One region of the Aquariibacter lacus genome, then DNA from elsewhere that is predicted to be linked to it. Evidence: predicted binding sites of a transcription regulator. Region 1 holds the regulator's gene; the other holds the start of a gene.
What was found. The regulator FNR, encoded in region 1, switches genes on or off when oxygen is low (the NO sensors DNR and NnrR bind a similar motif). The targets are predictions, from matches to a motif close to TTGATNNNNATCAA.

Region 1 (4,404 bases):
GCTGTGGGGCGGCGAGCATGCCCGCATCGTCGAGACCATCGCCGCAGGCCGCCAGGGGATGATGCCGCCCATGGGGGCTGCCATCGGCGGGACCGAGGAGGTGCGCCAGCTTGCCCACTATGTGCTGAGCCTGTCGGGCAGCGCGCACAACAACATTGCCGCGCAACTGGGCCGCGAGCGCTTCGCGAGCTGCGCTGGCTGCCACGGCGCCAAGGGCGAGGGCAACCCGATGCTGGGCGCGCCGCGCCTGAACGACAAGGTCTGGCTGCACGGCTGGGGCGAGGCCGCCATCATCCGCATGGTCAACGAGGGCAAGCACAACGTGATGCCGGCCTTCGCCGAGCGCATGAGCCCGAGCCAGATCCGCGTGCTGGCCGCCTATGTCGAAGGCCTGGGCAGCCGCAAGCCCGGCGAGCTGAAGACGGCGTCCACCCCCGCCGCGACCGGCCCGACCGCGACGGTGGCCCGATGAGCAGCCGCCTGGAGCCCTTCAAGCCCCTGCCGGCCGAGGCGGCTCCGGCCGCGCGCCGCAAGACCATCTGGATGTATGCGGCCGGGCCCAAGATCCAGCCCAAGACCGTCAAGGGCTGGTTCAACCACTGGCGCTGGGTCATGGTCTGGTTCACCCAGTTGCTCTTCTACGGCCTGCCCTGGCTGCCGTGGAACGGCCGGCCGGCGCTGCTCTTCGACCTGGAGGCGCGACGCTTCTACATCTTCGACCTGCTGCTCTACCCGCAGGACTTCATCTACCTGACGGGCCTGCTCATCCTCTGCGCCTACGGGCTCTTCCTGTTCACCGCGGTGGCGGGGCGGCAGTGGTGCGGCTACACCTGCCCGCAGACGGTCTACACCGAGATCTTCCTGTGGGTCGAGCACCGCATCGAGGGCGACCGCAGCGCCCGCCTGCGGCTGGATGCCGGCGGCATGACGGCCGAGAAGCTGCTGCGCCGCGGCGGCAAGCACCTGGTCTGGCTGGCCATCGGCTTGTGGACGGGTTTCAGCTTCGTCGGCTACTTCACCCCGATCCGCGAACTGGGGCAGGGCGTGCTGCACCTTCAGCTCGGTTCCTGGGAGAACTTCTGGGTGCTGTTCTACGGCTTCTCCACCTACGGCAACGCCGGCTTCATGCGCGAGCAGGTCTGCAAGTACATGTGCCCCTATGCGCGCTTCCAGAGCGCGATGTTCGACAAGGACACGCTGATCGTCGGCTACGACGCCCGCCGCGGCGAGCCGCGCACCCTCGGCGTCAAGGGCCCGGCGCTCGACGGCAGCGCCTCGAAGGGCGCCTGCATCGACTGCGGCCTGTGCGTGCAGGTCTGCCCGACCGGCATCGACATCCGCCAGGGCTTGCAGTACGAGTGCATCTCCTGCGCCGCATGCATCGACGCCTGCGACGGCGTGATGGACAAGCTCGGCCGGCCCAAGGGCCTGATCCGCTACGCGACCCAGCGTGGCCTGGAGGCGGGCGAGCGCGCGGCGCTGACGCTCAAGTCCATCTTCCGGCCGCGGGTGCTGGTCTACAGCCTCGTCATGGTGCTGATCTCGGCGGCCTTCGTCGGCAGCCTGGCCCTGCGTCCGCCGGTGCGGATGGACGTGGTGCGCGACCGCGGCGTGATGGCGCGCGAGGTCGAGGACGGCATCGTCGAAAACGTCTACCGCTTGCAGCTCATGAACCTGACCGAGCAGCCGCAGCGCCTGCGCATCGAGGTGCAGGGCCTGCCCGGCCTGCAGGCCGAGCTGCGCGGCTCGGCCGAGCTGGGCCCGGCCGAGACCCATCTGGTGCCGCTGGCGCTGCGGCTTGCGCCCGAGGCCGCCGCCGGGCTGGAGCGCGGCGCCACCCTGCCGGTCACACTGACCCTGGTGCGCGAGGCCGGCCCGTCCGGCCCCGAGCACCGGCTCGACGAGGCCACCACCTTCTACCTGCCGCGCTGAGCCCCGTCCGGGCTGCGCCGCTCCCATCGCAAGGAGTTCTCCATGAGCCGACCGAACCCGGCGCCATCCGCTTCCACGCCCTGGTGGCGCGAGGGCTTCATGTGGCTGGTGCTCGGCGGGCCGGCCGTGGTCGTGGTGGCCGGCGTGGCCACCGTCGTCATCGCCACCCGGGGCGCCGACACCCTGCTGCCGACCCGGCCGGTGCAGCTTGAGCGCAGCGCCGCCCCGGCGATGCAGGGCCGCAACCATGCGGTGACGCCGCTGCCCGCGCCCGCCGCGGCCCGCTGAGACGCGGCCGGCAGCCTCAGCCGCAGGCCTCGACGCGCTGGCGCAGCGCGGCCAGGTCGAGCAGCTTCAGCTCGCGCTGCTGCACGCGCAGCAGGCCTTCGTCCTGCAGCTTGCTGAAGGTGCGGCTGACGGTCTCCAGGCTCAGGCCCAGGTAGCTGCCGATTTCCTCGCGCGTCATCCGCAGCCGCAGGGCCTGGGCGGCATAGCCGCGGGCCTGCAAGCGCTGGCTGAGGTTGAGCAGGAAGGCGGCGACCCGCTCCTCGGCGCTCATGCGGCCGAGCATCAGCATCACGCCCTGGTCGCGCACGATCTCGCGGCTGAGGATGCGATGGAACTGGTGGGCCAGCGGCGGCAGGTCGTGGGTGATGCGTTCGAGGTCGGCGTAGGCGATCTCGCAGACCTGGCTGTCCTCCAGCGCGATCGCGTCGCAGGCATGGCGGTCACCGCCGATGCCGTCGAGGCCGAGCAGCTCGCCGGCCATCTGGAAGCCCGTCACCTGCGCCCGGCCGCCCTCGGAAGCCACCACGGTCTTGAAGAAACCACTGCGCACCGCATAGAGGCCGCGGAAGCTGTCGCCCGATTGGAACAGGGCCTGCCCGCGCGCCACCTTGCGCCGGCCGCCGACCAGGCCTTCGAGCCGGTCGAGATCGGCCTCGGCCAGGCCCAGCGGCAGGCAAAGCTCGCGCAACTGGCAGTTTGCGCAAGCCTCGCGCAGGGCGGGCAGCGAAGGCGGCGGATCGCCAGGCAGGGGCTTGGGGCTGAAGGGCAGGATCACGGCCATGGGCCGATTGTGCGCGGGCGCCATCCCGGGATGCGACAGGCTTGCGGTGCATCAAGCCATGCCCCCGGCGGGCGGCGCAAAGTCGGGTCCGGCGGCCGGGCCGTTCCGGCTGCCTTGATGCGCATGAAGCCTTCGTCGTGATCAGCCCGCTCCTGCTCAGCCTGGTCAGCGCCGCCGCCTTGCTCGGCCTGGCGGGCACGCCGCATTGCCTGGCCATGTGTGCCGCGCCCTGCGCAGCCGCCCAGCGCGCGGCCGGTGGCGGCCCGGCCGCGGCGCTGGGCTGGCAACTGGGCCGGGGCATGGTCTACACCCTGGCCGGGGCGGTGGCGGCCAGCGGTGCCGCCCCGCTGCAGGCCCTGTCGGGCGCCCAGGGGGTGCTGCGGCCGATCTTTCTGCTGATGCATCTGGCCACCCTGGCCCTGGGCCTGTGGCTGCTGCTGGCCGGCCGCTGGCCGGCGGTGCTGGAGGCCGGGCTGGAAGCCCTCAGCCAAGGCCTGCGCCGCAGGCTTCAGGCCCTGAAGCCTGCGGCGCGCGTGATCTGGCTGCAGCCGGCTGCGGCCGGCGGGCCCGCCGGCGTGTCGGCGCCGGCTTGCGGCGGCGCCGCATCCCGCCTGACCCGGGGCGCCTTGCTGGGCAGTGGCTGGATTCTGCTGCCCTGCGGCTTGCTGGCCTCGGCCCTCATCCTGGCCGTGCAGGCCCCCGGCCCGGCCGCGGGTGCCGCGGTGATGGCGGCCTTTGCCCTGGGCAGCGGTGGCGGCCTGGCCCTGCTGCCGCTGTTGCAGCGATCCGGTGCGGGCCAGCCCCGCGTCTGGGCGCAGCGTCTGGCCCTGCGCCTGGCCGGTGCGGCCCTGCTGGCCAGCGGGGCGTGGCTGGTCTGGCAAGGCGGGCACTTCCCCGGGCGCGATCTGTGCTGAGAAGGCGGGCGGCCCTGTCGGTCCGGTGTCAGTCTGCTGCCTAAAATGCGATCGCGTTTTGCATGGCAGTGGCGGTCACCATCATCCGCTGCCCTCGACCCACCCCCTCATCACCGAGCGGAGATTTCCCCCCCATGTACCAGCACATCCAGGTGCCCGCGGGCGGCCAGAAGATCACGGTCAACCCCGACTTCTCGCTGAACGTTCCCGACCAGCCCATCATTCCCTACATCGAGGGCGATGGCACCGGCTTCGACATCACGCCGGTGATGATCAAGGTGGTCGACGCCGCCGTCGAGAAGAGCTACGGCGGCACGCGCAAGATCCACTGGATGGAGATCTACGCGGGCGAGAAGTCCACCCGCATCTACGGCCCGGACGTGTGGCTGCCCGAAGAGACCCTGCAGGTGCTCAAGGAGTACGTGGTCTCGATCAAGGGCCCGCTGACCACCCCGGTCGGCGGCGGCATCCGCAGCCTGAACGTGGCGC
Region 2 (4,404 bases), on a different contig from region 1:
CTGGCCGCAATCGCCGGGCGGATCGCGCCGACGTAGTTGCCCAGGTGGGGCGTGCCGGTGGTGGTGATGCCGGTCAGGACGCGGGTGGGCATGGTGGGCTCGTTCGGGCTTCTCAGGCGCTGGGCAGGGTGGCCAGCAGGGTGTTCAGGGCCGGCAGCAGCTCGCGCATCAAGTTCAGCACGAAACGCATGATCGGCAGCATCCAGTAATGGGTGACCACGCCGAGCAGCACCAGGCCGACGACGAGGAAGAAGCCCCAGCGCTCCACCCGCGCCAGCGGCCGGGCCAGGGCCATGGGCAGCAGGCCCACCGCGATGCGCCCGCCGTCCAGCGGCGGCAGCGGCAGCAGGTTGAAGGCGAACATCACCAGGTTCACCAGCACGCCGGCCTTGCAGACGAGGCGGAAGAAGGGCTCCTCGACGCCCAGCACGATCAGGCCGGTGCCCAGCACCGCCCACAGCAGGGCCTGCACCAGGTTGGCGGCCGGGCCGGCGAAGGCCACCCAGACCATGTCGCGCTTGGGATGGCGCAGGCGGCGCATGTCCACCGGCACCGGCTTGGCATAACCGAAGACGAAGGCGCCGCCGGTGCCCACATAGAGCAGCAGGGGCATGAGCACCGTGCCGATCGGGTCGATGTGGCGCAGCGGGTTCAGCGACAGCCGGCCCAGCAGCGCCGCCGTCGGGTCGCCGAGTTGCCGGGCGGCATGGCCGTGCGCGACCTCGTGCAGAGTGATCGCGAACAAGACCGGCAGCAAGTAGACGGCCAGGGTGCGGACGAGCTCGGGGGCTTCCATGGAGCCGCGGATTCTAGGTGGGGGGTGCCGCCGCGCCGCCTGCGGGGCCGGGGGCGGCGCGGGGCCGGCTTCTACACTGCCGTCCGATGAGTGACACCCCTTCTTCCACGCCCGCGCCGGGCGCCCGCCGGCAGCGCCTGGCCGTGCTCATCTCGGGCCGCGGCTCCAACATGCAGGTGCTGGCCAAGGCCTGCGAACGCGAGGCCTGGCCGGCCGAGCTCGTCGGCGTGATCAGCAACCGCCCCGCGGCCGCCGGCCTGGCCTGGGCCGCCGCCCGCGGCCTGCCGACCTTCGCCCTGGATCACGGCGCCCATCCCAGCCGCGAGGCCTTCGATGCCGTGCTGGCCGAGACCCTGGACGCGCTGCGCCCGGACTGGGTGCTGCTGGCCGGCTACATGCGCATCCTCACGCCGGGCTTCGTCGCGCGCTTTGCCGGCCGGATGATCAACATTCATCCCTCGCTGCTGCCGGCCTTCCCCGGCCTGCACACCCACCGCCGCGCGCTGGAGGCGGGCACGGTCTGGGCCGGCTGCACCGTGCATGAGGTGACGGCCGAGCTGGACCACGGCCCCTTGCTGGGCCAGGCCGCCGTGCCGACGCGGCCCGACGATGACGAGGATCGCCTCGCCGCGCGCGTGCTGCGCGCCGAGCACCGGCTCTATCCCGAGCTGATCGGCCGCCTGCTGCGCGGCGGCCTGGTGCGCGAGCAGGCCGCCGACGGCCGCGTGCACTACGCGGTGCGCGACGGCCGGCCGCGCGGTTTCGTGCTGGACCCGCAGGACTGAAGCCCCCGGGTCGCGCCCCGGCTCAGCGCACCACCAGCACCGGCAGCTTGGAGTGCGTCAGCACCTTCTGCGTCTCGCTGCCGAGCAGCAGCGCGCTGACCCCACGCCGGCCGTGCGAGGCCATCACGATCAGGTCGCAGCCGGCGGCCTGGGCATGGTCGATGATGGCTTCATGCGGTCGGTCGGCCTCGACGGCCGTCACCGTGTGCGGCACGCCGGCGGCTTCGCAGGCCTCGACGATGGCCGCCAGCCGATTCTCGGCCAGATGGTTCTGGGTGGCCTGGAAGTCCGAGGGGCTGACCGGCGCCATCTCGCTGATGCCGGAGTAGTCGAAGGGCTGCTTCACCGTCAGGGCATCGATGCGGGCGCCGAAGAGCCGGGCCATCGCGACGGCCGCCTGCACGGCCTTGCCGGTGATCTCGCTGCCATCGGTGGGCACGAGGATGCGCTTGTACATATCGGGTTCTCCGTCCGGCCCCGCGGGACGCGGGGCATGGGCCATCGTGGCATGCGCGACATGCGCTTGTCTTGAGGGGGATCAAGGAGGGGCGGGCGGGCCGCCGCGCCGCGCTCAGCCGCCGGTGGCCACCGGCCGGGCCGGGTCGCTGCACCACTCGCTCCAGCTCCCGGGGTAGAGCCGGCTGCCGTCGAGGCCGGCCACGGCCAGGGCCAGCAGGTTGTGGCAGGCGGTCACGCCCGAGCCGCACTGGTTCACGACCTGCCCCAGCGGCCGCCCGCCGATCAGCCCGGCGAAATCGACCCGAAGGCTCTCGGCCGGCTTGAAGCGGCCGTCGGCGCCCAGGTTGTCCTTGAAGAAGCGGTTGACCGCGCCGGGGATGTGGCCGGCCACGGCATCCAGCGGCTCGACTTCACCGCGGAAGCGTTCGCCGGCGCGGGCGTCGATCACCGTCAGACGCTCGCCCAGGGCCAGCACGGCTTCGGCATCGAGCGTGGGCATCGTCGCGGGGCCGAGCGGGTAGGGCGTGGACGTGGCCGGGCGGGCGGTGCTGTCGGCCAGGCCGCCGTGCTCGATCGAGCCGCCGGCCGCCTGCCATGCGGCCAGGCCGCCGTCGAGCACGGCCACGGCCTCATGCCCGGCCCAGCGCGCCAGCCACCACAGCCGGGCGGCGAAAGCCGCGCCCTGGCGGTCGTAGACGACCAGGGCCATGCCCGGGCGCAGGCCCCAGCGGCCCAAGGTGGCGGCGAAGGCCGCGCGATCGGGCAGGGGATGGCGGCCGCGGAAGCGGCCGTCGGCATCGTGCTTGGGGCCGGCCAGGTCGTGGTCCAGATGGGCATGCACGGCGCCGGGCAGGTGGCCCTCGGCGAACTGGGCTGCGCCGGCGGCCGGGTCGCTCAGTTCGAAGCTGCAATCGACGATCAGCGTGGCCTCCCCGGCCGCCAGGCGGGCGGCGAGGGCGGCGGCATCGATCAGCGGGGTGGGCAGGGTGGGGGCGGTCATCGGCATCTCCTGGGGCCGGGACGGTCGGCCGCTGCGGATTCTGGCGGCTTGCGGCCGGCCCGCTTCAGGCCTCGGCGGGATCGGCCGCCGCATCCGGCGCCGCCCGGCTGCGCAGCAGGGTCGCACCCAGGCCGGCCACCACGACCAGGGCCATGCCGGCCAGCGCCGTCGCGTTCAGCACGTCGCCGAAGAACAGGCTGCCGAACACGGCCGCATAGACGATGCCGAGGTAGTGCAGGCTGGCATTCACCAGGGTGCTGCCGCTGGCATAGGCCCGGGTCATCAGCCACTGCGCCAGGGTGGCGAAGCCGCCGACGGCCAGCAGGCAGGCCAGGCCGAAGGGCGTGTGCTCCCGCGTCCAGCCGCCGCCCAGGCCGAGCAGCGGCCCGAGCAGGGTCAGTCCCAGGCCGACGAGCACGCTGCCCAGCGAGAAGTAGAGAACCACCCGCGCCTCCGGCTCACCGGCCCGGCCGAGCGCGGTGACTTGCAGGTAGGCCAGGGCCGACAGCAGGCCCGAGGCCAGGCCGATCAGGCCATGGCCGAGCTGCTCGCGCGCCAGCGTCGGCTGCAGGATCAGCGCCACGCCGCCGAAGCCCACCAGCACGCAGGCGACCAGGCGGCCGTCGACGCGCCGCCCGCCCATCAGCACGGCGCCGCCGATCAGGAACAGCGCCATCCAGACCGAGCTCATGTAGTTCAGCGTGATCGCGGTGGCCAGCGGCAGGCCGCCGATCGCGATGAACCACATCGACAGCGCCGTCACGCCCGAGGCGCTGCGCCAGACATGCATGCCGGGCACCGGCGTGCGCCAGTTGCCGCCCTGCGCGCGCAGCAGCGCGGCCATGGCCAGCAGGCCGATCAGGCCGCGGTAGAAAACCACCTCGCCGGTGCCGTAGCGCTGGCTGGCGAACTTCACGGCCACGCTCATCAGCGCGAAGCACAGGGTCGCCAGCAGCATGGCGACGGCGGGGGGCAGGCGGGTCATCGAGGGGCGCAAGACGAAGGGGCACGGCCTGGCAGGCCGTGCCCCTCGGGGGCCGCGCGGGCGGCGCGGCGGGTGTGGCGAACGGGGCTCAGCCGAAGGCCGCGCCCATCTTGCGCCGGTACCACTCGTGGAAGTGCTGCATGCCGTCTTCCATCGGGCTCTGGTAGGGGCCGGCGTCGTTGTCGCCACGCTGGTACAGGGCCAGGCGGCCGGCGTCCATGCGTTCGGCGATCTCGTCGTCCTCGACGCAGGTCTCCATGTAGGCGGCCTGCTGGGCCTCGATGAAGTCGCGCTCGAAGGCGTGGATCTCCTCGGGGTAGAAGAACTCGACGAGGTTCAGCGTCTCGCGCGGCCCGCGCGGGTGCAGGGTCGAGACGAC

Region 2: a site for FNR is predicted at 2,110-2,123, ahead of JI742_RS05460 (universal stress protein). Genes of this name have one in related genera too.

What each region holds. Positions count from the first base shown of each region.
Region 1 is NZ_JAERRA010000002.1:1,157-5,560, reverse strand. Features, by position in the region: gene ccoP (cytochrome-c oxidase, cbb3-type subunit III) at 1-472, shown strand, start outside; gene ccoG (cytochrome c oxidase accessory protein CcoG) at 469-1,932, shown strand; gene JI742_RS10325 (nitrogen fixation protein FixH) at 1,975-2,220, shown strand; gene fnr (fumarate/nitrate reduction transcriptional regulator Fnr) at 2,237-3,001, opposite strand; gene JI742_RS10315 (urease accessory protein UreH domain-containing protein) at 3,139-3,915, shown strand; gene icd (NADP-dependent isocitrate dehydrogenase) at 4,050-4,404, shown strand, end outside.
Region 2 is NZ_JAERRA010000001.1:1,184,573-1,188,976, forward strand. Features, by position in the region: gene JI742_RS05445 (tryptophan--tRNA ligase) at 1-92, opposite strand, end outside; gene JI742_RS05450 (site-2 protease family protein) at 113-796, opposite strand; gene purN (phosphoribosylglycinamide formyltransferase) at 883-1,581, shown strand; gene JI742_RS05460 (universal stress protein) at 1,604-2,038, opposite strand; gene JI742_RS05465 (sulfurtransferase) at 2,153-3,046, opposite strand; gene JI742_RS05470 (DMT family transporter) at 3,105-4,025, opposite strand; gene JI742_RS05475 (aromatic ring-hydroxylating oxygenase subunit alpha) at 4,114-4,404, opposite strand, start outside.